Regions from separate parts of the Bacillus tuaregi genome, predicted to be linked through region 2. Evidence: riboswitches for the same ligand, from Rfam matches in the RefSeq annotation. Region 2 holds a riboswitch; the other holds the start of a gene.
The links. A riboswitch is a leader RNA that binds a small molecule or an ion and turns the genes downstream of it on or off. The one in region 2 is predicted to bind FMN.
Positions count from the first base shown of each region.

Region 1: it holds a riboswitch for FMN, as region 2 does, so the genes downstream of both, ribE (riboflavin synthase) here and BQ5321_RS17045 (ECF transporter S component) in region 2, are expected to answer to the same signal.

Region 1 covers NZ_LT629731.1:1,792,001-1,807,356, forward strand. Annotated here, with positions in the region: gene BQ5321_RS10870 (lmo1851 family serine protease) at 1-951, shown strand, start outside; gene BQ5321_RS10875 (CobW family GTP-binding protein) at 1,014-1,919, shown strand; gene BQ5321_RS10880 (DNA alkylation repair protein) at 1,993-2,235, opposite strand; gene BQ5321_RS10885 (YncE family protein) at 2,467-3,432, shown strand; gene BQ5321_RS10890 (response regulator transcription factor) at 3,437-4,117, shown strand; gene BQ5321_RS10895 (sensor histidine kinase) at 4,114-5,523, shown strand; gene BQ5321_RS10900 (FixH family protein) at 5,560-5,991, shown strand; gene BQ5321_RS10905 (hypothetical protein) at 6,089-6,574, opposite strand; gene BQ5321_RS10910 (GNAT family N-acetyltransferase) at 6,985-7,536, opposite strand; gene BQ5321_RS10915 (undecaprenyl-diphosphate phosphatase) at 7,930-8,709, opposite strand; gene BQ5321_RS10920 (DUF4870 domain-containing protein) at 8,945-9,268, shown strand; gene BQ5321_RS10925 (hypothetical protein) at 9,400-10,176, shown strand; FMN riboswitch at 10,310-10,454, shown strand; gene ribE (riboflavin synthase) at 10,734-11,384, shown strand; gene BQ5321_RS10935 (bifunctional 3,4-dihydroxy-2-butanone-4-phosphate synthase/GTP cyclohydrolase II) at 11,437-12,633, shown strand; gene ribH (6,7-dimethyl-8-ribityllumazine synthase) at 12,680-13,150, shown strand; gene BQ5321_RS10945 (EAL and HDOD domain-containing protein) at 13,342-14,610, shown strand; gene dapF (diaminopimelate epimerase) at 14,715-15,356, shown strand, end outside.
Region 2 covers NZ_LT629731.1:3,057,181-3,072,536, reverse strand. Annotated here, with positions in the region: gene scpB (SMC-Scp complex subunit ScpB) at 1-488, shown strand, start outside; gene BQ5321_RS17105 (hypothetical protein) at 613-999, shown strand; gene BQ5321_RS17100 (superoxide dismutase) at 1,126-2,025, shown strand; gene BQ5321_RS17095 (D-alanyl-D-alanine carboxypeptidase family protein) at 2,154-3,305, shown strand; gene BQ5321_RS17090 (nucleoside recognition domain-containing protein) at 3,298-3,891, shown strand; gene BQ5321_RS17085 (spore maturation protein) at 3,898-4,425, shown strand; gene rluB (23S rRNA pseudouridine(2605) synthase RluB) at 4,636-5,358, shown strand; gene resA (thiol-disulfide oxidoreductase ResA) at 5,505-6,029, shown strand; gene resB (cytochrome c biogenesis protein ResB) at 6,049-7,674, shown strand; gene ccsB (c-type cytochrome biogenesis protein CcsB) at 7,687-8,871, shown strand; gene BQ5321_RS17060 (response regulator transcription factor) at 9,005-9,721, shown strand; gene BQ5321_RS17055 (ATP-binding protein) at 9,718-11,502, shown strand; gene BQ5321_RS17050 (peptidoglycan DD-metalloendopeptidase family protein) at 11,773-12,489, shown strand; FMN riboswitch at 12,674-12,811, shown strand; gene BQ5321_RS17045 (ECF transporter S component) at 12,985-13,590, shown strand; gene BQ5321_RS17040 (ferredoxin) at 13,698-13,946, opposite strand; gene BQ5321_RS17035 (YpbB family protein) at 14,230-15,285, shown strand; gene BQ5321_RS17030 (RecQ family ATP-dependent DNA helicase) at 15,282-15,356, shown strand, end outside.

The DNA of each region.
Region 1 (15,356 bases), 1.3 Mb from region 2:
GTATTATTGATTCGTGGGGAAAAGGGAACGACCGTTCAATTAACTATCCAACGCCCCGGGGTCGAAGAGCAAATGGAAGTGCCTATCGTAAGGGATACGATACCAATTGAAACGGTTTATGGTGAAATGCTTGAAGATGGGATTGCGAAAGTACAGATTACATCCTTTTCAGAAAGTACTTCAAAAGAGCTGTTAAGTACATTACAGGATATGAAAAACCAAGGCATGAAAGGATTAATTCTTGATTTACGCCAAAATCCAGGCGGCTTATTAGACCAAGCCATTACCATTTCAAGTCTATTTCTGCCAGATAATGAAGTTGTCTTACAAGTAGAGGATCGTGATGGCAATAAACAGGAAATGAGATCCTCGACCAGTAAGGATAACCCGGATGTTCCATTAGTAGTTGTCATTGATAAAGGGAGTGCAAGTGCATCTGAAATACTGGCAGGTGCCGTAAAGGAATCAGGTAACGCTACGCTTGTCGGCGAAACCTCATTTGGCAAGGGTACTGTCCAAAAGGCACAGGATTTCTCTGATGGCTCCAATTTGAAATTTACAACAGAAAAATGGTTAACACCAAAGGGAAATTGGATTCATAAAAAAGGGATTAAACCAGATATAGAAGTTTCATTACCTGAATATGCATCCTTAACACTGCTGAATCCAGCAACAGAGCTTAAGCTTTCTAGTTCTTCTTCAGAAGTCAAAAATGCTCAGCAAATGCTATCTGCACTTGGATATGATCCTGGTAGAGTGGATGGATATTTTGATGAAACAACAGAATCAGCTGTTAAGGCTTTCCAAACTGAAAAGGGTCTTGAGGCTACCGGTGTTTTAACAGGTGACTCGACAACCGCATTAATGGAAGCCCTGCGTGAACAAATTAAAGCAAATGATACGCAGATATTAAAGGCGGTTGAGATATTAAAAGGTAAAATAGCTCAATAAAAAAACTCTCCAGATGGAGAGTTTTTTGCATCATCGAATGAATAAAATAGGAGGGTTCAACTTTGAATAAGACAGAGATCTACTTATTATCAGGCTTTCTCGGGAGTGGGAAAACAACCTTATTAAAACAATTACTGCAACAGGAAAAACAGGATGGACGAAAAGCAGCCGTCTTAATGAATGAGCTTGGCAGTGTTTCAATTGATTCTGACGCTGTAACAGATGTGCCTTTAAAGGAGCTTTTAGATGGCTGCATTTGCTGCACCATTTCCGATAAGCTTGAAGCCCAGCTGCAGGGGCTTTTAATGGAAAATAATCCAGAGGTCATCTATATTGAAGCAACGGGTGCCGCTCATCCAGTAGAGGTTCTTGACGCTGTTGTCTCACCATTATTTGCTGATAGGATTGATTTTAAAGGAATCATCACAACCGTTGATAGTCGTCGCTGGCTTGATCGTAAAAAGCTAAGTCCACAAATCCAGCAGCTTTTGTTAGAGCAGGTTAAGCATGCTAATTTATTGCTGTTAAATAAAACAGATGAATTGGACGAAGATAACCAAGCAAGAATCAGTTCGGAAATTTCGAATATAAATCCTCATGCTTTTTCGGTTCTTACGACATTTTCAAAGGTTCCGATGAAAGAGATTCGAAAAATGGGCTTCATACAGAAGCCGCGTGACCATGTCCATATCGATTTGAGCTTACGTAGCTTCATCTATCATTTTAAAAGCCATATCAAGCAGGAGGGATTCGAAAGCTTCCTGAAAAATATGCCTGACTCGATATATCGGATAAAAGGCTATGTAAAGTTTTCTGAATCTCATTATCCATACTTATTCCAGTATTCCTATGGCATGCCATTATATATGAAAGAATATATGAATATGCCATTAAATCTAGTTTTTATTGGTGAAAATGTAGATTGGACCGTTCTGGCTGCACAGCTTAAGGAATTAGAAGAAAATTAAAAGCCTAAACTGTCTTGCTTGCACGACAGTTTAGGCTTTTTACTACTTAAGCGATAGTGATAGAATACATTGATTATTTCATTTCACCAAACTTAACAAAGGTTTTTTCATCTTCAATTAATCCACAGGCAGCACACTGAACTCTAAGCTCAGGTCCTCGATAAGGCATATGGAATGCAGTTAAATTTTCGGAGGAAAACTCCTCGAGTATATTACCGTTATTCGGGTCCATTTTGACAGCTTGTGGTAATTGTCTAATCAGGTTAAAACGGCTCTTATTTGTTTTGCAATTTGGACAGCGATAGGGTGTAGTCATTCGTATTCTCCCTTCCAAATATAGTCGTAATTATTTTTTGCAAATAGTTTTTTATTTATGTAAAAATAGTAGTAAGAAGCATGATAATATGTAGATGAAGGAATAAGAATATGCTCGATTATCATTAATAGAAGAATTGAATAAAAAGTAATAATGGAAAAGAGAAATTTCACAGTTTTCTCACAAGTTATTTATATAATGCTAGGATAAAATAGAGTCAGGAGTATAAACATGAAAAAAGTATTTGGACTTTTCATAATCCTGTTATTATTGATTCTAGCGGCCTGTTCAACTAAACAATATATACCGATATCTAATGATCTGGATTTAATTATTACCATAAATATTAAGGATTCAACGATTTCTTTTATAGATGCTAAAGAGAGAAAGAACCTGGAAAGATGGAAATTAGACAAACCATATTCAGGAGGAATGCTATTTCCGAATGGTGATACTTTATTGCTATATGGAAAACAGCTAGACACGGTAGACCTTTATTCACTTTCTTCAGGGAGGATTATTTCCAGTTGGCCTGTTGGCAAAGGCATCGTCAATGCCTATTTGTTAAATAATGAGGAGGAAATAGTATTTGCCGATCAGGAAAGAAATTTAGCGAGGTTTTTTACACTTGAGGGACATGAAATCGTGTCTGTGTCGACTGAAGCAAAGCCGTATACCATACTCGAGGGGGAGGACCGGCTCTATGTATTAAATATCAGTGATGATATTTTAAATGTGATTAACTTAAAGAATAAAAAGAAACAGGATAATATCAATATACATTCCTATGCGGCCGGTGCTTTACTACTAAAAGAGAAAAATGAGCTCTGGATTGGCGGACATGGACTTGGAACGAATGTAGAATCGAATATTCATGTTTATGATAGTTCAAATGGGAGCTTGATCAATACCTATTATGCACCTATGATGCCGATTAATTTCGCAGAATGGAATGATCATATATTCGTTCTCAGTCATGGCTCGAATACACTTTATAAGTTAACAAAGGCTGGTGAACAGGAAAAGTCGATTCAGATTGGTGCTAATCCGTTTGAATTACTCCTCTATCAGCATGATTTAGTAGTTGCAGGCTATGATAGTAACGATATCTACTTTTTAAATCCTATTAATCTAGAGGTTATACAAAAGCTTAATGTGGGAGAAGGCCCTTTTCAAATGATTGTGAGGGAGAGGTAACAAAATGACAAACTATCGAATTTTAATCGTTGATGATGAAGAAGACATGCGCCATTTAACACAAATGTATTTGGAAAACTCAGGATTTACCTGTGTACAGGCTGCTGGAGGTAAAGAAGCTTACGAGATACTTGAGCAGGATAATATTGATCTTATCCTGCTTGATATTATGATGCCGGAGGAGGATGGCTTTCAAGTATGTCAAAAAATTCGTGAAAGCTATGATATTCCGATTATTTTTCTCTCCGCAAAGGGTGAAGAATGGGATAAAGTGCGTGCTTTTCAATTAGGTGGTGATGATTATATTGTAAAGCCCTTCAGTCCTGGTGAAATGGTGGCTAGAATTCTAGCGGTATTGAGACGGTTTCATCAACATCATCATCAGGATGAATTGCAGAAAATTGGCAATATCACGATCAACCAACATGCCCGCACAGTGATGGTAGACGACCAGATAGTACCGTTAACATTAAAGGAATATGAATTACTGCTATTTTTAATGGAACATCAACATCAGGCATTAAGTAGAGAACAGCTATTAGAGCAAATCTGGGGAATGGACTATATTGGTAGTTTAAGAACCGTTGATACTCATATAAAAACACTTCGAATGAAGCTGGGACTGGCTGACTATATTCAAACAGTTTGGGGAATTGGGTATAAATTTGAGGTTCAAGAGGCATGACACAGATTTCCAATAGTCTGGCGAAAAAATTATGGATTTCCATATCCGCTGCCATCTTGATTACGATTATGTATTCTTATTTTTTATCCTATTTCTTTTATGAAAAATTATATGTTGAAAATATTGAAACCGCTCTATTAGACGAAGGATATCGATTGGCAACGGATTATCAAGGAGGTTCGTTAACAGACGAATGGAAAAGTAAAATGGAATGGTATAATTCAAAATCTGAAGTAGAAGTATTTGTTGTCAATAATCCAAAGGAACTGAGCGCCTGCTTGCCTTTTGAAATGGATACTCAGGCGTTAATTGGCGCAGAGGAAAGAGAACAATTGCTTGCTGGAGAAACGATTGAAAAGGTAGGCTATGAAGAAAGGTTTGACCGCAAAATTATTTCTGTCATTATCCCATTATTAGATGGCCAGCGTTTAGAAGGAATTATTTATATGTATATGCCGCTGGCCAAAATTACTGAGCTGACAAAGGAGTTCGCTTACCTTTGGTTTATTGCAGCCTTATTATTTCTTGTTATTGCTTTATTTGTCGGAATAAAAGTGATTCAAAAATTAACGAATCCACTAATAGAAATGAAACAGGCTGCTGAACAGGTTTCACGGGGGAATTATTTCACGAGATTGGCCATTCAGTCTCAGGATGAGGTTGGTGAATTGGCCGCAGCCTTTAATCATATGGCTGAGTCAATCCAAAAGGAGGATGAAAGAAAAAAGGAATTTCTAGCGAATGTATCTCACGAATTAAGAACTCCCATCAGCTATGTAAAGGGCTATAGTGATGCCATGCTCTCTGGTTTAGTACAGACTAAAGAGGATGAGGAACAATATCTGCAGCTCATTCATCGGGAAGCAGGAAGAATGGAACGACTTGTAGGTGATTTGCTGGATTTATCAAAGCTTGACACGGATGAGTACCAGCTTGTGAAGATGCCATTGCCGCTTGCTCAGCTGATTGAAGAAGCAACGGTAAGATATATTCCTGTTATGAAGGATAAAGATCTTGTATTACAGCTTGATTTAGACCCAGATATCATTATTAATGGTGATGCAGGACGAATGGAGCAGATTATCCTAAATGTTATGGATAATGCATTAAGATATACAGAAAAGGGAGTAATAAAAATAGCATTAAAAAAAGCGGGGAATCAATGTTTTATCCGTGTTAGTGATACCGGAAAAGGCATCCCTGCAGAGGATATTGATAAAATTAAACAGCGCTTTTATCGTGTGAATAAAGCAAGAACTCGCTCGGATGGGGGAACAGGCTTAGGACTTGCCATTGTCGATAAGCTAGTCATTCTTCACGGGGGACATGTAGAGATTAGTAGTAAATTCGGAAAAGGCACGATGGTGGATATCTACCTACCTGTGCTTGATGATATGGAAGTATAGGTAGAATTTATAATATTAAGATAGGGGTATATGAACATGAAATGGAAAATATCAGTTGTAGTAATCATAATGCTAGCCATACTTACTGCTTGTTCAGGAGGTCAGGAAAGAGAGGAAATGGTTCCACAATTTCTTGATGTTCAGTTAACGGTAAATCCTGAGCAGGGAAACGTCAATGAGCCGGTGACATTTGAAGCGAAGGTCACCTATGGTGATAAAGAAGTGACAGACCCTAATGAAATTGACTTTGAAATTTGGCGTGCAAATGATGAAAACCATGAAACATTTATTCCAGAGCATGTAGGAAACGGTGTATTTAAATTAGAAAAGACCTTTACAGAAGAAGGCACATATTATGTATTCTCCCATGTAACGGCTGAAAATATGCATAACATGCCAAAGAAAGAATTTGTCATTGGAACACCTAGTGATCCGGAGGATAGCATTACCTCTACAATAATGGAATAATTTTGAAGTAAAAAGAACAGTCTCGTGATACTTGAGTCTGTTCTTTTTTGTTATTGACTATTTGGGAAGCGATGGATGCTAGAGGAACTGATGTGATTTAGAAAATGTCTGTCACATTTACTTCAGCATAGTTTGTATCAATTTCTTTCGACAATTTTATTTCAAGTGTTTGATCCTTATAGTGGGCAGTAGTCCCTCTTTTTTTTACCAGAGAGGGAAGAGGAATAGAATGTTTTTGACCATTTTCCGGGATATGTTCAAGTAAAAGCAGATGTGACGTATGGGATAGCTTTAATCTTGTTAACCAGTCTTCTGATTCGATTATGATTCGGACAAAAATAAAGTCATGTGTCTCAAATACAGAATGTTGAATGGGCGCTTCAACTGTTGTGTCATCATCTTGTGCCTGAGGAAATACTTGAGCGTGTTTCATCATATCCTGCAGAGTCATCTGGTTCGGAAAAGGAGATTGAAAGACTTTTCCAAGCATACTTTGTACATATTGATTAACCTCTTCCGGCTTCATGTTCTTCATTTTTGACTGGATGTTTTTGTCAAAGGGAAATAAATTCCACGGGAACATCTTATACTTCCTTTCGTGTATACTAACAAGAATATTTCATGGTTACTCATGACAATCAAAGCTTACTCTGGAAATATACTATGCGAAAAAAGAGCAGACAGTTAATATTTCTTTTCTCCTCATGAACAAAAAAATAAAAAAAATATGTAAAATAGCGGCTGACCAACGTCTGGTCAAGCCGCTTTTAACTTCATTCAGCAGAAGTCCTCCACTTCTACAAGTGGGGGTTCAAACCCCGGCTGAATGAAGTAAAGCCTCCGGCGGATGTCTCGGATTTTTTAAAGGTAATTTATCGAGCGAGCTCAGGTAATCCGGACGCAAATTCGACGGGCGAATTTGATGCTTTCGTATGCAAAAATCATGTTTTCTAAACAAATACCCAAAATATGCGATACATGAACAAGCTATAGCTATGCTTCCAATCTTTGAGTATCCTCGATGGTTGTTCTTTTTGTATGCAGCGTATAAAGGTCCTTTGGAATTTCAAACAACCTGTAAATGTCACCATTTGAGTTTAATTGCTCGAAAAGGGATTTACGGGATTCCTCAGCATTGATGGTGTAGGGAAGTTTTTCAGCGGCTTTTTGTGAGCGGATATTTTCTGTACGGATACGCATAAAGACTGTTTCAATGTTTAGCTCATAGAAGAGTTCCTCAAAGAAGGCAGCTTTTGCACGCTGATTATATCCTTTTCCGTGAAAGGGCCTACCAAGCCATGTTCCTAAGAAGCCGGCATTTTCCTGGATATCATATAGGCTGATTGTGCCGATTGGGGCTCCCCAATCATCAAGAATGGTTCTAGAGATTAGTTCGCCACGCTCTTCGGCCTCAATGGTTTGCTTTGTGATAAATAAAAATTCCTCATAGGATCGAGCTTTATGGCGCACAAAAGGGAAGACATCAGGGTGTATCATCAAGTCATATAATTCATGGCATTCATGTAGTTCGCGTTTCTTCAGCATGGTTAACCCCTCCAATTTGAGGGCAGTTTTTCTCCATGACAAAGAGTTATCGCCCACCCTCGAAATTTTTTATAATCTTACTAAAAAATTTCGGGGTGGGAATCGAACCCACTAGAACCAGAATGACTGGTGGCGCACCATTTGCCTTCCCAATTACCTTTAACACAATATAATATTTTCTGACTGAACATAAGCAACATCGTATCGATGTTAACTAATATCGTCTCCTTTGAAAAAAATTCAAGTTCAAATAAATGACAGATTGAATAACATCTATTCGTATTTTACATAAAAAAATCAAAAAAGAAAATGTTGTTTTTGTAAATTATCGATAAAGATTATGGACAATTTTTGACAAGAAATCATACTATTGTAAAAAAATGATATGTTGTGTTAAAAGGTACCAGACAGCTGTAAGGCGAGAACAATAAAACCTAATATCCATACATAAATAGCAAAGACTTTTAATGAGTTTTTTTGTAGATATCGAATCATCCAGACAATAGCTGCATAACCAAATAATGCAGATGCTAATGTGGCAACTAATAATGAGCTGAAGGAAATTGCCTCAACCTGTCCTGACGCTAATTCACCAAGCTGAAAAACAATCCCACCAGCGATGGCCGGAATCGATAGTAAAAAGGAGAACCAGGCTGCGGTTTCACGGTCAAGCTTTCTAAAAAGACCAGCTGCAATGGTCAATCCTGATCTAGAGACGGCGGGAAAAATGGCAGCAGCCTGAAAGGTTCCGATAAATAAGGCATCCTTGTAGCTGATTTGCTCCATTTTTTTACTGCCTTTCTTTACACCATCTGCCATCCATAGGATAAAGCCCGTAAACAAAAACTCCCAGCCGATTGTTGCGCCAGATTCCGAAATCGAATCAAATAAATCGTTTAACACCAGGCCAACAATAACGGCGGGAATCGTTCCAATTATGAGTAGCATAGAGAGATGACCAAAGGGCTTTCTCAGGATTTGCAGCAACTCCTTCTGATACACAACCAAAACAGCTAACAAAGTCCCAACATGCAGCATCGTATCAAGAAACAGACCTGCTTCATCCAGGCCAAATAAATGCCTTCCTAAATATAAATGACCTGTACTAGATATAGGTAAAAATTCTGTTAACCCTTGGATTATTCCTAAAATAAATGCTTCTATCTTAGACATCATCTAAATCACCCTCTGTTCAATTCTAAATATGTAAAATAAGCATAAATAAGGTTGTCTACCACAAATATATTCATCATTACGTAAACAAGAACAACTAAGAGAAAAGAAGGAGAAAAATATGAATCCTTTCTTGGTGAAATACGTATTATAGATAGGAATCCTCTGAAAACTAGGTTTTTGGAATTATTGATTATTATTCGAAAAATAAATGTTAGGAAATGGGGGATGGCAAATGCCGACAAAGGAAGAAAGAGTATTAGCTGCAGTCCTTTATGTTGCGAGTTTTTTTACCGTCTTTATTGGCCCACTGATTATATGGCTGATTAAAAAAGATGATTCAGCATTTATTGATTATCATGGAAAGGAGTATTTTAACTTTTTAATTTCCTATACCGTATACACGGTAATCAGTATTATCCTGATGATTATATTAATTGGTATCCTCACGATTTGGCTGGTAGGAATCTATGTCTTCATTTTTACGATTATTGCCGCTGTAAAGGCATATGAGGGAGAGGTATATAGGATTCCGTTAGTATTTCGAATTATTCGTTAATAAGCCCGAAAAGCTGTTCTTGTATGAGAGCGGCTTTTTTTGTTTAATTATTTTCATAAATAGAGGCTGTGATTAATAGAATCATAATAATGAATCTAAAAATTGATGTTTTGTGGACAAGGAGTACTTTTATGAATATCCAACAATACTATCAGCAATCAGCCGCCGTTTCTTTAAATGCAGGTCTCGCTGCATTCATCCCATCAATCGTTATCCTTATTTACGTCTTTTTTATTTCACATTTCTATCAGCTTATTATACTAGTTAGTCCATTTCTTATTTATAGTTTTTTCTGCTATCAAAAATATCTATTAAATCAAAAACGAGCAAAAGCAGTAAAATGGTCATCGACTAGCCTCGAATCATCGGACCAGAACTTATTTGCTGGAAAACTATTATTTGCCTTTCTGCCAGCTCCTTCGCTAAGACTGCTCCTGTTCACACCAAATGGAAAAAAAGCAGGAGAGATCAGAGATCAATCGTTTTCTTGGATTAAATGGTTTACCCCCAACTTTCTGGATCGCTTGTTTGTGAATAAGTATATACTGATTGATGACTCAGACCAGCCAATCGCCTTTTTTCGTGACTTAAAAGATCGAATAGAGATTATTTCTCCAGCAAACGAAAAAGTAGTTGTTTTCAAACTGAACGGAGGAAAAAAGAAAGAGTACTGCTTGGAAAACAAGCGTATTACTATTAAAAATAGCAGCTTACAAGACTATTATTTTTTACTACCTGATGAAACGATACTAGCGGAAATTCAAACAGGCTGGATGCCGATAGAGTGGGGAGATCGCTTTGTTGACAGTAATACACCTATTCTAACAATGAAGGGGGACTGGTCGGAAAGAGAGATCGTTCAACTATTTTCACTCCTAGTTTGTCTCTATAAATTTAGAAATCATTAACAGGCTAAAAACAATCATAGTCAGTTACTATATATTCAGGTTAGACACAAAAATTTAACAATAAATGACTATTGATTAGCGTAATACATTGTCTCTTATTTTGAACTATGATACTATAATGTTAATTTAATAAGGAATCCTTCGGGGCTGGGTGAAATTCCCAACCGGCGGTGATGAGGTGATGCCTCTTAGTCCGTGACCCGGTTTCAGTAATGAAAACGGTGGATTTGGTGAAATTCCAAAGCCGACAGTGAAAGTCTGGATGGGAGAAGGATATGGAAGCGACACGTTAAAAAATGAGAGTATACTAACGTTTATTTAGTGTTCCGTTTTTTATGGTATTGCATGATGAAGCCCTGTACAAACTAATTGTATGGGGCTTTTTTAAGTTTTTACCACCAAAATGATCATGGAAATAGTCTGTCATTAATTAACCGCATTTTATGATCTCCTCCAATGTGTTTTATTATCCTTTTCTCCTGCAAAAGTTACCCCACAGCGAACGGATACCGATAAATTTCCCCATATATACTACAGCTAAAAGGAGGAAAACTGCCTTGTTCACTGGACTCATTGAAGAGTTAGGAACGATTAAAAGAATCAATGCAAAAGGACATACATTGGCTCTTGTGATTGAAGCACAAAAAATCATGAATGATTTAAAGCTTGGCGACAGTATCGCAGTTAACGGGGTTTGTTTAACTGTTACAAATTTCGCGAAAACTCAGTTTGAAGCAGATGTGATGCCAGAAACCTTTAAAAACACCTCACTTTCCTCGTTAAAGGAAGGTTCAAAGGTTAATTTAGAGCGAGCGATGCTGGCAAATGGGCGTTTTGGCGGACATTTTGTCACTGGCCATATTGATGGAACAGGTCGTATTCGTAAGCGAACGAATATGGAAAATGCGATTCTGGTTGAGATAGAAATCCCTGAAACGGATGCAAAGTTTGTCTTAGAGAAAGGTTCGATTGCGATTGATGGTACATCGCTTACTATTTTTAAAACCGGAAAAGATTCAATTACTGTCTCCCTCATTCCTCATACAGCAAAAGAGGCCCTGCTTGGCTATAAATCCGAAGGGGAAATAGTGAATCTAGAATTCGATGTTATGGCAAAATACTTTTATTCATTTATGAATCATCAGCAAAGTGAAGAAAAACCAAAGGGATTAACTGCCGACTTCTTAAAAGAAAATGGGTTTTACTAGAAGAAATGCAGCTGGGGATACGAGAAAAGTATTCATTTAAGGAGGAAAAAGGATGTTTCATACAATTGAAGAAGCGCTTGAGGATTTAAAAGCTGGTAAAGTGATTATTGTTGTTGATGATGAAGACAGGGAAAACGAAGGTGATTTTTTGGCGCTTGCCGAATTCGCTTCACCCGAGACGATTAATTTTATGGCCAAGGAGGGAAGAGGGCTGATTTGTACACCAGTGACAGAAGAAATTGCCAGCCGTTTTAATCTCCATCCAATGGTGACGAACAACACGGATGCAAAGGAAACGGCTTTTACAGTGACAATTGATCATAAAGACACAACGACAGGCATCAGTGCTTACGAACGTGCTTTTACGATTGAAAAGTTGCTAGATCCCCATACAAAAGCAGAGGATTTTAATCGTCCAGGGCATATCTTCCCGCTCATTGCAAAAAATGGCGGTGTCTTACGGAGAGCAGGTCATACGGAGGCAGCCATTGATTTTGCCAGACTTGCCAATGCGGCACCTGTAGGAATTATTTGTGAAATCATGAATGATGATGGTACAATGGCCCGCCTGAATAGTTTGAAACAGGTAGCTGAAAAATTTGACCTTAAGCTTGTATCGATTGAACAGCTAATTGAATATCGCTTAGCACATCACGATACAAACGTAAAGCAGGAAGTCGAAATCACACTTCCAACTGAATTTGGTGAATTCAAGGCATTTGGCTATACAAGTATCCTGGATGGGAAAGAGCATGTTGCGCTTGTTAAAGGAGAAATTAATGGTGCTGAGCCTGTCTTATTACGAGTACACTCAGAATGCCTAACGGGAGATGTGTTCGGTTCTAAACGCTGTGATTGTGGTCCACAGCTAGCAGCTGCCCTTCATCAAATTGACGAAGAAGGTAGGGGAATCCTCCTGTACATGCGGCAAGAAGGCAGGGGCATCGGACTGATCAACAAATTGAAGGCATACAGACTTCAAGAAGAAGGCTATGATACGGTGGAGGCCAATCACAGGCTTGGCTTTGATTCAGACTTGCGGGATTATGGAATCGGTGCTCAAATCCTCAGGGATTTAGGTGTTAAGAAGATGAAGCTATTGACCAATAACCCGCGAAAAATTGCTGGCTTAAAAGGGTATGGACTTGAGGTAGTAGAACGCGTTCCGCTGCAAATGCCGACTGAAAAAGAAAACGAGCGCTATCTTAAAACAAAAAAGGAAAAACTAGGACATTTACTAACCTTTTAACAAGAATAAAAACACTTAACACATATACCTAAAGGAGAGAAGTATAATGAAAAAAGTTATTGAAGGACATTTAATTGGAACAGGACTTAAGATTGCCATTGTTGTAGCTAGATTCAATGAGTTTATTAACAGCAAATTATTATCAGGTGCAGAGGATGCTTTAAAGAGACATGGAATCCAAGATGAGGATGTAACCATCTATTGGGTTCCAGGTGCCTTTGAAATTCCTTTAACTGCACAAAAATTAGCAGAGAAGGGCGAATATGATGCAGTGATTACGCTCGGCTCTGTCATCAGAGGGGCAACACCACATTTTGATTTTGTTTCAAACGAAGTAGCAAAAGGTGTTGCACATGCTGGAATGCAGACAGGAGTACCGGTTATTTTCGGAGTTCTAACAACAGATTCGATTGAGCAGGCAATTGAACGTGCGGGTACAAAAGCTGGCAATAAAGGCTATGATGCTGCGATGACGGCAATCGAATTGGCGAATTTATATCGTGAAATTGCCCAATAGGGATAGAAAATAGTGCTTTATAGAGGCTTTTTGTCATCTGTAGAGGCATGAACAAGGGATGTCGCATGATTGTGACATCTCTTTTTTATTTTTCTGATGCATAGTACAATTTTCGACACGATTATTGGTTTGAATAAGGTAAACTGTTCATAAATGTAAATTACACATATAAGAAAGTCGGAGGGAGTCATATGGAGGTTTTTGTAGCTAGACAACCTATCTTCAATATTGAGGAAGAAATTGTTGGATATGAGCTTTTGTATCGAAAAGACCTGACAAATGTCTTCCCCTTTATAGACGGTGATCAAGCCACAGCAGAGGTTATTATTAATAGTTTTCTGAATATCGGGCTTGAACGCTTAACAGAAGGGAAAAAGTTTTCTATTCATTTTACAGAAAATTTACTAGAACAAAAATTACCCACCTACTTTAGTCCAGACGAATTAATGGTAAAAATATCAAAGGAAGTCATGGTATCTAATAAATTGGTAACGATTTGCCGCGAGCTCAAGGAACGAGGCTATTTAATCATTATTGATGATCAAGTTCTGTTTCACGAACATCCGGCGATTGAAGAGCTCTTACCCCAAATCGCAATGATAAAAGTCGATTTTCGTAAAGAATATTCTCATCTGCTTAAACAGATTGAAGGAATGACGGCGAAATACCCTATAGAGCTTTTTGCTGAAAAAATCGAGACAGCAGAGGCGTTTAGTGAAGCAAAAAATAGAGGCTACGTTTATTTTCAAGGCTATTACTTTTCGGAACCGTTAATTGAATCGACCTATGACATACCGACAATCTTTTCTTCTCATTATCATGCAATACAAAGTATGTCATTAGAAGAAATAGACGTTGATGAATTAGCTGAATTAATTGAGAAGGACCTATCTCTTTCGATTAAACTACTAAAATTAATTAATACCTCGTCATTTGGTTGTGATCACAAAATATGTTCGATTCGGGCTGCTATTGCCTTACTTGGTGTTGATAAAATAAAAAATTGGGTACATGTCCTGTCTACACGGGAGTCATCGGGCGAGCCCTCAAGATTATCTGATCGATGTACACAGCTGATGCTGACTAGAGCAAAGCTTTGTGAAACCATTGCACGGCAAATCGGCACAGAGTATCCATCGGGTTATTATATGGCGGGATTAATTTCAACGATAAAGGAGCTGGTAAATCTCTCAATGGAAGAAATCCTAAAGGATCTACCACTAAAACAAGACATTCATGATGCATTATTGGGAAAGGAAAACAGCTACAGAATGGTGTTAGATTTAGTAGAGGCAGTCGAACAAGCAAAATGGAAGGAAATAAACCATATATGTAAACGGTTAAACATAACAGAACGGGACTTGTTTAGAATCTATGCAGAATCATCTAATTGGACATCGGAGATGATTCGCGAGGAAAAAAAAGCACATAATGGTCAGGACACAATCATTTTAAAGTGAACATGAAAATAGTTGAGAATCTAACTATTCTGCTATCTCCTTATCTGGAAAATATGGTACAGTAAAACCATAACAATCAGATAATTATACGGAGGTAGTATTGCGTGAATATTGACTTAATTAAATGCCACGGTTCAGGGAATGACTTTTTATTAATTGATGAAATGGATGGAAGGCTTTCGTTTTCCGAGGAGGAGCGGGCGAAGCTAGCGCTTTCACTATGCAATCGTGAGTCAGAATTAGGGGCAGATGGAATATTATTTGTATTAGACAGTGAAGAATCGGATGCTAGAATGCGTGTCTTTAATGCAGATGGCTCTGAAGCTTCAATGTGTGGAAATGGACTGCGTTGTGTTGCACGATATGTTTGTGAAAAATTGAATAAAGATGAAGCTGTAATTGAGACGATGAAGGCCCATTTACAGGTGAAAAAACAACCAGAGCTTTTCCCTGAAATTCCAACTTACATGGTGGAGATTTCACCGGTTTCTTTTCAATTAAAGGACCTGCCATTAGAGCTTGAGCAGGATACATTGATGAACCAACCAATCCATGGGTTATCAGACCTAGCGTTCACAGCGCTCTCGGTACCTAATCCACATATCGTGTCGATTGTTGAATGTGATGATATACAATCAGATAGTCAAAAAAAGATTAGTGAATATGTGAATGGTCCCAATCCTTACTTTCCAGATGGTGTGAATGTCAGCTTTGTTAAAAGCCTGACAAAAGGGGCTATCTATGTA
Region 2 (15,356 bases):
TTGAAATAGATGAAACCTTAGCCGAGCAGGTGTTAGAGGAATTAATGGCCGAATACACTGAAAATATTAATCGAGGCATCACCCTTGTTCAGCTTGCTGGAACCTATCAACTAGCCACGAAAAAGGAGCATGCCATCTATTTGAAAAAATTGGTCGAGTCTCCCCATACTACGGCATTGTCACAGGCTGCGCTTGAAACCTTAGCGATTATTGCCTATAAACAGCCAATTACAAGAATGGAAATCGAAGATATTCGCGGTGTGAAAACAGAAAGACCCTTGCAAACGTTGATTGCTAAGGCCCTGATTAAAGAGATTGGGAGAGCAGAAGGAGCTGGAAGAGCTTATTTATACGGAACCACGAAGGAATTTCTTGATTATTTCGGCTTGAAAAGTATTGAAGAACTTCCACCTCTCCCTGAAAAGGTTGAAGAAAATGTCCAAGAGGAAGCGGACCTGTTCTTTGAGCGCTTTGATACGAAAATTTGATGCTTGATTTATCTAACCCTTTTGTAAGAAATATGATAAAATATAATCAATATTGATTATTTTCTAATTGTTATTTTTACATAAAATATCTTTCAAGTACTGAGAGATGGGGAGGAGTGGTTACTTGCTCATCAAAGGCTGTAGTGGTTATGAATTGCAAAAGGAGAAGCCTAATACCTCGGAGGACTTCTTCAATCGAAGTGAATTAATCATCGAAGAAAACGGAAGGGAACGTGTATTTCGAGTTCTCTATCTACGTTACTTTGAAGAAAATCTACAAGAATTCACACCATTTGAACAAAATCCAATCTTTAGTGTAGGGACTAGAGAGGTTGAGTTAAAGGATATCGTTGCCTTAGCATGCTTAATAAAGCAACCTGAATTCCGGAATCGGAAGCGGGTCTATATCAAGGAGGCTGCTGAATTTTCCAATTGCTTTAAGGATGTAGACATAGAAAAACTGAAGCGTGTCTTTCAGGAGTTGGAGCAAAATACATCAAGCGTTTTATAGTCTCAGGTGGATGATATCGGATATAAAACAGTAAGGAAAACCATTTTAGGATGGTTTTCTTTTTTTTTCATAATGCCCCATTTGTTTTCATAGGATAGTCACGGAGCAGATTGAAGGGAATGGGGGATGGCTGTGGGTCACTTCAATGACTACATCAAAAATGTCATGAAATGGAATGTTGAGTTAAAACAATACTTAGAATCCGAACAAGTAGAACAAGAAGCTGAAATCTGGAGTCGATTAGATACATTTGCTGAAATTATGGAGGATATCTCACAAAGAGAGCTTAGTGAAGGGGAATTGGCCAAAATTCAGAATGAAGTCGATGAGCTACATTCTGAAATGGAGCAATATTTTATCAGTCGACAGGAGCTTGGGATGGTTTATATGAATGAACCATATGTAGAAATGGGCAATCATAGCTTACCGTCGCTTCCCTATGCATACGATGCCCTTCAACCTTATATATCTGAAGAAATAATGAAATTACACCATACAAAGCATCATCAATCATATGTTGAGGGCTTAAATAAGGCGGAAAAGAAATTGGCACAAGCGCGTAAGGACAGAGACTTTTCCCTAGTTAAGCATTGGTCAAGGGAACTGGCTTTCCATGGGTCCGGACACTATCTGCATACTATTTTTTGGCACAATATGAGTCCAAAGGGAGGTGGGAAACCTAAGGGTGCCCTACTAAAGGAAATGGAGAAGTACTTTGGGAGCTTCGATCAATTTAAGCAGCATTTCAGCGAGGCAGCAAAGCAAGTGGAAGGAGTAGGCTGGGCGATTCTTGTCTGGTCTCCAAGGGCCCGGCGCTTAGAAATCCTGCAATCGGAAAGACATATGCTACTAACCCAGTGGGATACCATCCCGCTTCTAGTATTAGATGTTTGGGAGCATGCTTATTATTTACAATATAAAAACAATAGAGCTAATTATGTTGACAATTGGTGGAATATAGTAAGCTGGAAAAATGTTGAGGAACGCTTCGCAAAAGCCAGTCAATTAAAATGGAAACCTTTCTAGACTGAGACTCAAATGAGCAAAAAAGAGTTCACAATATGGCAATCATATTGCGAGCTCTTTTTTGTCATATAACGGGACTGGCATTGCATAGACTTGTACTAACGATTAAGGAGAAGAGGGATTGTGGAATGAAATTAATAAAAATCGTACTCATTATGATCCTTGTCACCTCAACTATCTCACTGTACTTTCCCTTTAAAACAGCCGCTTCTGCATACGCCAGTGCTAGTAGTGCTGTTTTGATGGAGCAACAGTCAGGTAGGGTTTTATATGAAAAAAATGCTCATCAGGTTCGAAGAATCGCAAGTATTACAAAGATCATGACAGCCATTTTAGCCATTGAATCTGGAAAATTAAATGATACGGTCACCGTTAGTGAAAAAGCTGTTCGGGCAGAGGGGTCTTCTATTTATTTGAAACCGGGTGAGAAAATAAAGCTTGAGGATCTTGTCTACGGTTTAATGCTGCGGTCAGGAAACGATTCGGCAGTCGCTATTGCTGAACACGTTGGCGGAAGTCTTGACGGTTTTGTTTATTTAATGAATCAAAAGGCAGCTGAAATTGGGATGGAAAACACTCATTTTGCTAATCCACATGGGCTGGATGACCATGAGAATCACTATTCTACTGCCTATGATATGGCGCTGCTAACGAAATATGCGATGACCAATGGTACATATAAAAAGATTGCTGGAACTAAAGTTCATCGTGCTCCAAATCCAACTGAAAGCTGGGACAGGGTGTGGAAGAACAAAAATCGTTTGCTTACCGAATTATATGAATATACTACAGGAGGTAAAACAGGCTACACAAAACGAGCAAAAAGAACGTTAGTCACGACAGCCTCAAAAGAAGGACTTGATTTAATTGCTGTCACATTAAATGGACCAGATGACTGGAATGATCACATTAATATGTATGAATATGGATTTAAGCAATATGAGCTTGTAAAGGTCATGAAGGAAGGGGAAATTAAAGACATAAATGATCCGTTTTATAAAAAAAAGCTGTATGTAAAGCGTGATATTTTCTTTCCGGTAACAGAAGCTGAAGAGGAACTCTTCAGGGTTGAATATAAGCTTCAGAAGCCTAAAAAGGCGTGGCGCGATAAGGAAATGGTACCAGATGTGGTTGGGAAAGCGATCGTTTATTTTGATAATAAACCAATTGAAGAAGTTCACCTATATTATAAACAGTCAAAAAAGAAAGAGAAGCAATCCTTCTATGATTCTGTCCGCGAATTATTCCTCATTCAATTAGGTGTGAAATCGGATGGTTAATATTATTTGGATTCTGTTAACGCTAATAGGAATAGTCTTTGCCATGATAAATGGAACCATGGAAGAAGTGAACGAGGCGGTTTTTAAGGGTGCATCTGAAGCTGTAACACTTTGTATCGGCTTAATCAGTGTATTGGTTTTCTGGTTAGGTATTATGCGAATCGCTGAGGAAGCAGGCTTATTGGAAAAGCTCTCTCTGCTATTTCGTCCAATCGTAAACAAAATATTTCCTGAGGTGCCTAAGGACCATCCTGCTATGGGCTATATTTTATCGAATATGATGGCTAATTTATTTGGGCTTGGTAATGCTGCCACACCGCTTGGGATTAAAGCAATGGAAGAATTAAAGGAGCTAAATGGAGGCAAAAATGAAGCGAGCCGGTCGATGGTCACTTTTTTGGCAGTCAATACGTCCAGTATCACGTTAATTCCGACAACGGTTATTGCCATAAGAATGAATTATAATGCCGCTTCTCCCACCGATATTGTCGGTCCAACTTTACTGGCTACTTTTTGCTCGGCTGTTGGAGCCATTTTAATTGATCGCTGGTTTTATTACCGAAGAACCCGAAAGCGAAAAGGATGATGGAAGATGGAATTTGTATCGATAATATCCTTGTGGTTTATTCCCATTTTAATCGGCTTTATTCTTCTCTATGGAACATTTAAACGAGTACCAACCTATGAAAGCTTTGTTGAGGGTGGGAAAGAGGGAATTAAAATTGCCTTTTCAATCATTCCTTTTTTAGTTGGAATGCTTGTTGCGATCTCTATCTTTCGCGCTTCAGGAGCTCTCGAATATTTTATGAACCTAGTACGCCCGTTTCTGGAAGCCATTGGTGTGCCTGCTGAAATAGCTCCACTAGCGATTATTCGTCCGATTTCTGGCAATGCAGCACTTGGGATGACAAGTGACCTTATAGCTGCACATGGACCGGATTCTTTTATTGGCAGATTGGCGGCGGTATTGCAGGGGAGCACTGATACGACTTTTTATGTCCTGACTGTCTATTTTGGGGCAGTTGGCATAAAAAAAATGGGCGATGCCTTAAAGGTTGGACTTCTAGCGGACTTAGTTGGAATTATTGCCGCAATAGTAGTGGTTGTTCTAGTCTTTTAAAGCATCACGAATATGCGATGTTTAGTTGGCAAAATTGAAAAAGCACTGACACTCATTATTGATGGATGAATGTCAGTGTTTTTTTTGTGTTAAAAAATGTCGATTTGTCTGTACTAATTATCACTTTTATTTTGAAAAAATAATATATTATGGCATAATTCAAGATGAACGATTTGATAAACTAAGAAAGTTATTAATAGAGGTGACTAGATGGAAAGACTGCAAAAAGTAATTGCCCATGCTGGTTTTGCATCGAGAAGAAAAGCAGAAGAAATGATTCTCGAGGGTAAGGTAAAGGTAAATGGTAAAGTTGTGAAGGAACTTGGGGTGAAGGTATCCTCATCAGATAGAATAGAAGTTGAGGGGATACCGGTGGAAAAGGAGGAGCCGGTTTATTTTCTTTTTTATAAACCACGCGGAGTTATTTCGAGTGTCCAGGATGAAAAGGGGAGAAAAGCAGTTACAGATTATTTTCCTGAGATTAAGCAGCGGATTTATCCGGTAGGCAGGCTTGATTATGATACATCAGGTTTATTATTGCTAACGAATGATGGGGAATTTGCCAATCTTCTCATGCATCCAAGAAACGAAATAGAAAAAGAGTATATTGCAAAAATTAAAGGGATTCCTTCAAGAGAACAACTTAGAAGCTTAGAAAAAGGAATCGTGTTAGAGGATGGGAAAACAGCACCTGCACGGACAAAAATGCTATCACTTGATAAAAGAAAAGGCACTTCAATCGTTCAATTGACCATTCATGAGGGGCGTAACAGACAGGTGCGTAGAATGTTTGAGGCAATAGGCTGTCAGGTAATGAAGCTTCGACGCGAAAGATACGCATTTTTAACATTGCATGGACTCAAGGCTGGAGAGGCCAGAGAGCTAACGGCGCATGAAGTAAAGCAGCTTCGAGTGATGGCGGAAAATTCATAGAAGTGTCACAAATTGATGAAGTATAAAAACAACATGGGGATGTTGAAAATGGTATAATAATGTCAAACTACGCAATTTTCTGATATTATACTAGTAAAGCGTTAAGTGTGTGGGTTAAAAACACTTTCTGGGGAGGGGAGAAACACATGAAAAAACGGCGCTTATGGATGAGAACGATTATTCTATCCTTACTGGTTATAGCCGTCGGTTATGCATTATATGCGAACGCAACTAAAGATAAAATACAGAAGGTTGAAATTGGCGAAAAGGCTCCTGATTTTGAATTAGTGGATCTTAATGGGGATAAGCATCGTTTGTCAGAATATGAAGGAAAGGGCGTGTTCTTGAACTTCTGGGGTACCTTCTGCAAGCCTTGTGAGGAGGAGTTTCCATATATTGACCATCAGTATCAGCAATTTAAAAACCAAGGGGTAGAGGTATTAGCTGTAAACGTTGGGGAAACAGAATTTGCCGTCAATCAATTTATGCAGCGTCATCAATTATCTTTTCCTGCTGTCATTGATAAAACAGGAGATGTTCAAACTGCCTATGGAATAAATCCATTACCGATTACGTTTTTAATCGATAAGGACGGGACTGTAGTGAAATCCCACACAGGACAACTGACTGAAGAAATGGTACAGGATTTTATGGAACAAATACAACCTTGAACATGGGGAGTTTAAAAATATGAATGAGGTAAAATGTGATTGCGGGCACGTCAATCCGCATGGAACCTTGCTGTGCGAGGCGTGCGGAAAAATATTGGATATATCAGAGACAGACAAACAGTTATTAGACATGAGGTATGAGGGCAGTGCACGCCGCTCTCAGACCTATAATAAAACGATCGTTGATAAAATATGGAACTTTTTCTCCTCTGTTAAAGTGGGAGTTTGGTTGATTGTTATTACTTTGGTAGCTTCAGCGCTTGGGACGCTTTTCCCGCAGGAAATGTATATTCCGCCTACATTACCGGCTGCTGAATATTATAAGGACCAATACGGTTGGATCGGACAACTTTATTATGAACTAGGTTTCCATAATTTATACAGCTCTTGGTGGTATTTATTATTAATTGCTTCCATTGGTGTTTCACTTGTCATTTGCTCACTGGACCGTGTTGTCCCGTTATACAGAGCATTGAAAACGCAAAACGTGACAAGGCATGAAGGTTTTTTAAAGCGTCAACGCTTATTTGGCATTTCAAAGACAGAGTCATCTGAGGATGCGCTCAAGAGAGTGAAAGAAAAATTACAAGCGAAACGTTATCGTATTCGAGAGGAAAATGGAAATATTCTCGCTGAAAAAGGACGGTTCTCAAGGTGGGGTCCATACGTCAACCACATTGGACTGATAATCTTCTTAATTGGCGGAATGTTGCGATTCGTTCCCGGGATGTATGTGGATAAGGTTCTTTGGTTACGTGAAGGGGAGACAAAGGTCATTCCAGAGACAAAGGGCGAGTATTATTTGAAAAATGACCAATTTGTACTTGAAGTGTATGATGCCCAAAAGGATGGAGAGGTCTTTGATGCTGCTCTAGAACAAAATGGAATGGTCCCTAAAAATTATCAATCCAATGTAACTCTTTATAAAAAGGAAGGTAATTCCATTCCAGGAGTTACACCTGAGCTTGAAAAGGTAAAGGATTATGAAATTCGTGTCAATCAGCCTTTGAAATTTGAGAAATTTGCTGTTTACCAATCTGAGTATAAGTTAAATCAACTCGATAAAATGACCTTTGCACTCACAAATAAAACCACAAATGAAGAGTACGGGACCATGACGGTTGATTTATTTCATCCAGAAGAGAAATATGTTCTTTCTGATCAATATTATGTTGAAATGCTAAGCTATTTTCCGGATTTTCAATTTAATAAAGGTGGAGAACCATCCACAAAGTCGAGTGTTCCTAATAATCCCGGCTTTATTTTTAAAATGTATACACCCGAAACTCCTGATGGGGAAGTCAGCTTTGTAGCCATTCGTCAAAATATTGAACCATATGGTGATAATCAAAATAAAATGACCTTCAAGGGTGTCGAAACAAAAAATGTCACAGGCTTAACCATTAGAAAGGATTTAACGCTTTGGATACTTGCTCTGGGCGGTGCCATTTTTATGCTAGGTGTAATCCAAGGTTCGTATTGGAATCATCGTCGAATCTGGCTGCGTAAAGTTAATGGAGAGCTGTGGGTTGCTGGCCATACAAATAAAAACTGGTATGGACTTAAGAAGGAAATCTCAGCAGTACTAGAGGGTACTGGTATTTCAGAGCCTGTTGATCAACTAGATGAAGAAAAGAACGGATAAGGGGGAAATAGGTTGGTTAACCTAAGTAGTAATTTATTATATACAGCTTTCGTTCTCTATTTAGTTGCTCTTGTTTTTTTTGGAGGGGCGATTAGGGATAAGAGAAATCGACAAGGGAATAGTAGCTTAAATCTTTGGGCAAAGATCGGGATTACCATCACAATAATTGGATTTGCAGCACAGGTTGGGTATTTTATCATACGCTGGATTGCGTCTGGACATGCGCCGGTTAGTAATTTGTTTGAGTTTACAACTTTTTTTGGTATGGCACTCATTGGTGCTTTTATCGTAATCTTTTTCATTTACAAAACTCCATTACTCGGCCTATTCACATTACCAATTGGAATTTTAGTCATTGCTTATGCAAGTATGTTTAATAGAAATATTACTCCTCTCATCCCATCACTGCAGAGTGACTGGCTTCATATTCACGTTATTACTGCTGCATTGGGAGAAGCTATTTTAGCCATTAGCTTTGCCGCAGGGTTAATCTACCTTGTAAAACATATTGACCAGACGAAAAAAAGTAAAGGTACATTTTGGCTCGAAATCGTAATGTTTGGACTCATATGTACAATTGGTTTTATTACAGTGACAACCGCTTTTTCACTTAGTGATTATAAGGCAAGCTTTAATTGGGTTGATAAAGGCGGTGCTGAGGCAGAGGTTGAATATACAATGCCGGCATTAGTCGGACCACATGAAGGAGAACTGGTGACAAAAGGGAAATTTGAACCATTTCTTTCTATGCCAGCCATTATCGATGCGAAGAAGCTTAATACAGTGATATGGTCGCTAACAGCTGGATTAGTACTTTATGGACTTATCCGATTGTTCGCAAGGAAACGGATTGGTGAGCTGTTAAAGCCGCTTGTCAAAAATATTAATTCAGATCTTGTGGATGAAATTAGCTATCGTTCTGTTTTAATTGGTTTTCCTGTTTTTACTTTAGGTGCTTTAATCTTTGCGATGATTTGGGCGCAAATTGCTTGGACTCGCTTTTGGGGCTGGGATCCAAAAGAGGTGTGGGCCTTAATTACATGGCTCTTTTATGCAGCGTTTTTACATTTGCGTCTATCAAAAGGCTGGCATGGTGAGAAATCAGCATGGTTAGCCGTAATCGGATTTGTCATTATCATGTTTAATCTAGTTGCTGTCAATCTTGTCATTGTAGGTTTACACTCATATGCAGGATAATAAAGAATAATCGTTTAGCCTCACTTTTTAAAGTGCAGGCTTTTTTAAAAAGAAATATTTTCCTGAAAGCACATGAAATCATAGAAAAAACCCGTTTCTTTAGGTACAATATACTTGCTAGGAGGGTATTCTTTTGGATAAAAATGTGAAAATATTAGTTGTTGATGATGAAGAAAGAATCAGACGTTTATTAAAAATGTATCTAGAAAGGGAAAATTATGTCATTGAAGAGGCTGAGGATGGAAACGAAGCCTTGTCAAAGGCATTGGCAAATGATTATGATGTCATCCTGCTGGATTTAATGATGCCGGGTAAGGATGGTATTGAAGTTTGCCGTGAGTTGCGTGAGAAAAAAGGCACGCCTGTTATTATGTTGACAGCTAAAGGCGAAGAAGTAAACAGAGTCCAAGGGTTTGAAGTTGGCACAGATGACTATATCGTGAAACCATTCAGTCCGCGTGAGGTTGTCTTACGGGTGAAAGCATTGTTAAGACGTTCTGTAAAAACAAACTATATTCAAACGGAACCTGTTACAAAAGATATCATTGTTTTCCAGCACTTAACCATTGATAATGATGCCCATCGAGTGATTGCAAATGGTCAAGAGGTTAGCTTGACTCCTAAAGAATATGAGCTGCTCTTTTTCCTTGCAAAATCACCTGATAAAGTATTCGACCGTGAACAATTATTAAAAGAAGTATGGCATTATGAGTTTTTTGGTGATTTGCGTACGGTTGACACGCATGTAAAACGCTTACGTGAGAAATTAAACAAGGTTTCAGAGCAGGCAGCCAAAATGATTATTACTGTCTGGGGTGTAGGGTATAAATTTGAGGTTATAAATGAATGATGTTTTGGCGTAGTGTCGTTGTCAAGCTTTGGTTTACTATTCTTTTACTTGTTTCATTTATATTATTTATCGTTTCCATTATGATTATGGAATTTCTGCAAAATTATTCTTCTTCACAAAATGAGCAAAATCTAGTGGAGAATGCGGAGAAAATTGCGGAAATTGTCGAAAATTACGAACTTCAAACGGCCTTGGATATTTCCTGGGAATTAATAAATGATGTAACCAACGCTACGATTGTCCTGAGTCCTGAGGAACATTATTCTTCACCAGAAAAAGCTAATACGGTAAAAATTCCGGTTAATTACTTTTTTGATGATAAAGAATTAATGCAGGTAATGGAGGAAAAGGAAACCAAAAGCATCGTAACATCTTTTTCAAATCGCTATAAGAAGTCAATGGATAATCAACTCGTTATTATTGGGGTTCCTTTAAACATTCGAGATGGTCAAAATGGTGCTGTTTATATTTATCAGTCGGTTGAAGTAGGGGAAGAAACAGCAAGAGAAACGACGAAATTTATTTTACTTGCTGCAGGAGTAGCCATTATATTAACGACATTTTTCGCTTTCTTTCTGTCTACAAGAATTAATGCACCGTTAAGAAAAATGAAACAGGCTGCTTTTGAAGTAGCGCGGGGTAAGTTTGATACTAAAGTCCCGATATTAACTCGTGATGAAATTGGGGAATTAGCCACAGCCTTTAACCAAATGGGAAGGCAGCTGAAATTTAATCTTAATGCTTTAAGTCAGGAAAAAGAGCTTCTGTCCAGTATATTAAGTGGGATGGTTGATGGTGTTATCACGTTTAATCGTGATGGTACGATATTAATGACGAATCCTCCAGCCGAGTTATTTTTACAAAGCTGGTATTATGAAAAGAAAAGTCAGGAAAATAGTTCTGCTGCTGTGCCATCAAAGGTTATGGAATTATTTGATTTAGCTGTAAGTACTGAGAAAGAACAAATTGGAGAAATCACTCTGCAGGGACGATATTGGGTGATGATTGTCAGCCCACTGTACAGTCATAAGAATATTCGTGGGGCTGTTACCGTTGTAAGAGATATGACGGAAGAAAGAACCTTGGATAAAATGAGGAGTGACTTTATTGCCAATGTATCCCATGAACTGAGGACACCTATTGCGATGATGCAGGGCTACAGCGAAGCGATTGTTGATGATATTGCTGAATCTCATGAAGAGAAAAGAGAGATGGCTAAGATTATTTATGATGAATCATTGCGCATGGGCAGGCTTGTAAATGAATTGCTAGATTTGGCAAGAATGGAATCAGGGTATTTCAATCTTATGCTTGATCAAGTAGAAATTGGTCCTTTCTTGGATAAAATCAAAAGAAAGTTTCAAGGGCCCGCAAAAGAAAGGGATATTTCTTTGTTATTTGACCAAGAAACTGAGGTGGAATTCTTTGAATTTGACTCGGATCGGGTTGAACAGGTATTAACGAACCTTATCGATAATGCGATTCGTCATACACCTGAAGGAGGAGAAGTTTCGATTATTGAACGCAGTGATGAAAGAGGGCTCTATATTGAAGTAAAGGATAATGGAGCTGGAATCCCTGAGGAAGATCTTCCCTTTGTATTTGAACGCTTTTATAAAGCCGATAAAGCAAGAACACGGGGCAGATCGGGCACGGGGCTGGGTTTGGCAATTGCGAAAAATATTATTGAAGCCCATCATGGTCATATTACAGTACAAAGTATTCTCGGGAAGGGGACATCTTTTTCCTTTTATATCCCAAGAAATGCGAAAAAAAGCTAATAATTTGCCGATTGTTCTTGATTCACACGAAACAAAACATGGGGGAAGGATTTTATCCTTCCTTTTTTATTTTTTATAAATAATGCGTTTTTTCGTATAAAAGAGACTATTATTCCGTATTCTAATAGATGTGTTTTTTGCAGCTGCTCTCTATTAATTTGCTCTAATGTACCGTTAACCGTAAATAAAGGAGTGACCCCTATACGTAGTTCTAAATCATACTAGGTATACATAGTTTGAAAAGAGGTACTAGATCAAGGAGGAAAAGAATTGCGAGAATACATAAAACGTTTTTTGATTGCTGGAATAATGGCGCTTTGTGTAAGTTTATTATTTTTGGGCATAAAACACGCAGAAGCTGCCAGCAACATAAACGAGATGACAACAGATTGGATGTGGCCCTCCGATGGAGTCATTACCGATTCTTTCGGTACTAGACAGGGACAGCACATGGGGATTGATATAGCATCATCCCCAGGAACCTCCATTCATGCTGTAGAAGCTGGAGTAGTCTCTAAGTCTTATTATTCAGATACATATGGACATGTTGTGTTTATCAAGCATGATAAAAGCTTCGAGACCGTTTATGCTCATTTACAGGAAAGAAATGTTCATGAGGGGGCAAGAGTTCAGAGAGGAGAGGTCATTGGTAAAATGGGGAGCACAGGTGATTCATCCGGTGTCCATCTTCATTTTGAAGTACATCAATCTCATTGGACAGTTGATAAGAAAAATGCAGTTAATCCAATGCTGGCATTAGGCGAGGTAAAAATTGGACAAGCTGTTGCTGCACTGCAAAAGGATCAGCAGGCTATTGAAACGGCCGGTAGATTTATGGCTAATAACCATAATACTTATGTTGTGAAAAAGGGTGATACATTATATTCGATTGCCAAAAAAGTAAAGATGAGTGTCACTGAATTGAAAATGAAAAATGGCTTGAAGGATGACCTGATTACGCCTCAACAAAGGTTAATGGTTGATTAAGCTAAAAAAGAACAATAGGACAAGCTGTCCCTTTGTTCTTTTTTTACTGTTTTTGCAGGATATTCACGAACTTTTGTCGAAAAAGTGGCAGAGAAGAAAGTTTTATGTCTAGATTATAGGCTGATATATTCACAACGAGGTTTTCTTTCAGTATAATTATCGTGTAAAACAAAAACAAAATATGATCTATCTTCGGGGCAGGGTGAAATTCCCGACCGACGGTGATGAGTGAAATACTCTAAGCCCGTGAGCTTGATTTGATTAAGCAGGATTTGGTGCGATTCCAAAGCCGACAGTACAGTCTGGATGGGAGAAGATGGAGGTTTAGCAGCATTCAAAAAAATAATTCTAACTGAATGCTTATTAAGCATACCTTCTAATGAATTCTCCCTCAAGTTTCCATACTTGAGGTTTTTTAATGGAATTTTATTGGAGTGTTGTGAAGCTGAACCTACTTCTTTGGAGATGATGGATCCAAAAGAAGGAGAGAGAAAAATGAGTAAAGGGCAAAACAAAGTAAAAGCATTAGTTACAATTGCTATGTTAAGCAGCATAGCGTACGTCTTAATGTTGGTGAATTTTCCAATTCCACCATTCCCAAACTTTTTAAAAATTGACTTTAGTGATCTTCCTGCATTAATTGGGGCCTTGATATTTGGACCAATGGCAGGTATCATAATTGAACTCTTAAAAAATGTACTTGATTATTTTATGACAGGTAGTGAAACCGGTGTTCCAGTAGGGCACTTTGCAAACTTCGTTTCAGGACTACTTTTTATTCTGCCAACCTATTATATTTATAATAAAATGAAAACGAAAAAGGGTATGACGATTGCCTTAATCGTCAGTTCATTAATTATGTCAACGATTATGAGTGTTCTGAATTACTATGTATTAATACCAGCGTACACATTTTTCCTTAACTGGCCGGCCATGGGTGCAACGGAAATGCGTCAATATATTGTTGCTGGAATACTTCCGTTTAACCTCATAAAAGGTTTGGCAATGTCAATCGTATTTATGCTCCTATTCACAAAGATGGGAACCTGGCTGAAAAAACAAGCTTCCTACAACGAGTATAAGGTGAGAAAAGTAGTATAAAATAAAAAGCACCTGATAGGTGCTTTTATTCATTGATTCACATAATCCAGTATTAAATAGCTATCAAAAAAGCTCCCTGCTATGAGGGAGCTTATTATTTCATGAAATTATTCGAATTTAGTTGCGTCTCCATCGAATGGCTCTTCAGCAATTTTAATTGAATCTGTAGGACAGCCGTCAAAAGCATCCATCATATCATCAATTAATACATCAGGAATTTCAACAACTCCTTGGTTGTCATCAAGTGTTACAAATGCAATACCTTCATCATCATAATCATAAATGTCTGGTGCAGCTGCGCCACATGCTCCACATGCGATACATGTTTCCTTGTCTACGATAGTATATTTTGCCATTAATAAAACCTCCCAAAAAATATAAGCTTTTATTGTTATCGTCTTAACGAAAAACTTTAACGATAAACTCTTTTTCTATTCCCTATTGTAAAGCTGTATGAAAAACTTTTCAATAGAAAAAATATTGAGAATACCATTTAAGCTTTTTATTATGAAATTCATGGAACATATATTATAATAACTAGTTCCACTGTTTCATGATATGATAAAATCAGACAGTTTTCAGTGATTCTGGTAACAAATTATCTAAATTTGACAGAAAAAGATATGGTATGGTGATGAAATGAAGCTGACCTTTAACCAATTAATGATTCTTTACTGTTTACATAAATTACAGGGTGAACGGACGATTTATTCAATCTATCATTTATTACAGGGGAAAAAATCCTCCCAAACTATTCAGGATGCCCATTTGTTTCATTTAGCACCATTATTTCAAACAGAAACGAATATAAGTAGGCAGCAATTAGAAACGATGGTTACAGAGTTATCTAATGAACAGCTGATTATCGAAAAAGCTGCCCAGCATTATGCTGTTACGGAAAAAGGAGTAAAGCAACTGGAAAAGGGACTAGCCGAAACGCCGATTCCAAAACATGTGAATGGATGGAAACATCAACGAACATCGCTTGTTTTTTGGGAAAGATTATCTCTTGCTGTTCAGGTTATTTCAAATTTAAAGAAACGTGAGTCCAAATATCTTCCGGTACAAAGAAAAACAGAAACCTTGTTATGGATAAGACAATTTCTTGCACATAACAGATTGAGCAGAGACTCACTTGGAAAGCAAATATATCAAGAATTGGTTAGCTGTTTAGAAAGTGACCCCTCGCTTAATCCTGATTATCTTGTCATAAGACTGACTGGATATCGGTCCATTGGCTACACGGAAGTTCAGGCGGCACAGAATTTTCAAATGGAACAAGCCTATTATCATTACCATTTTTTAAGTATTCTCCATTATATGATCGGACATATTGAGACAAATCCGGCACATTTCCCAATTTTATCTTTTTTTATAGAAAAACCGCAAAAACATAATTTAACCAACTCAACGGAAAAAACCTATACGTTATTAAAGCAAGGACATTCCGTTACAGATATTATGACCATTCGAGGCTTAAAAAAAAGCACAATTGAAGATCATCTTGTTGAGTTAGCGTTAAATGTAGAAAACTTTACGATTGATGCTTATGTTTCCGCTGAAAAGCAAAACTTAATCAAGCAGGCAGCCAAAAAGCTACAGACAAAGCAGCTTAAGCAGATTCGCAGCATGGTGGGGCAGGCTGGTTATTTCGAAATAAGACTCGTATTAGCAAAGTATGGTGAAGAACTATGACGCTGGAAAAGTATTTGACAAAATATTTTCGATATTCTTCCTTCCGGGCAGGGCAGAAGGAAGTGATTACT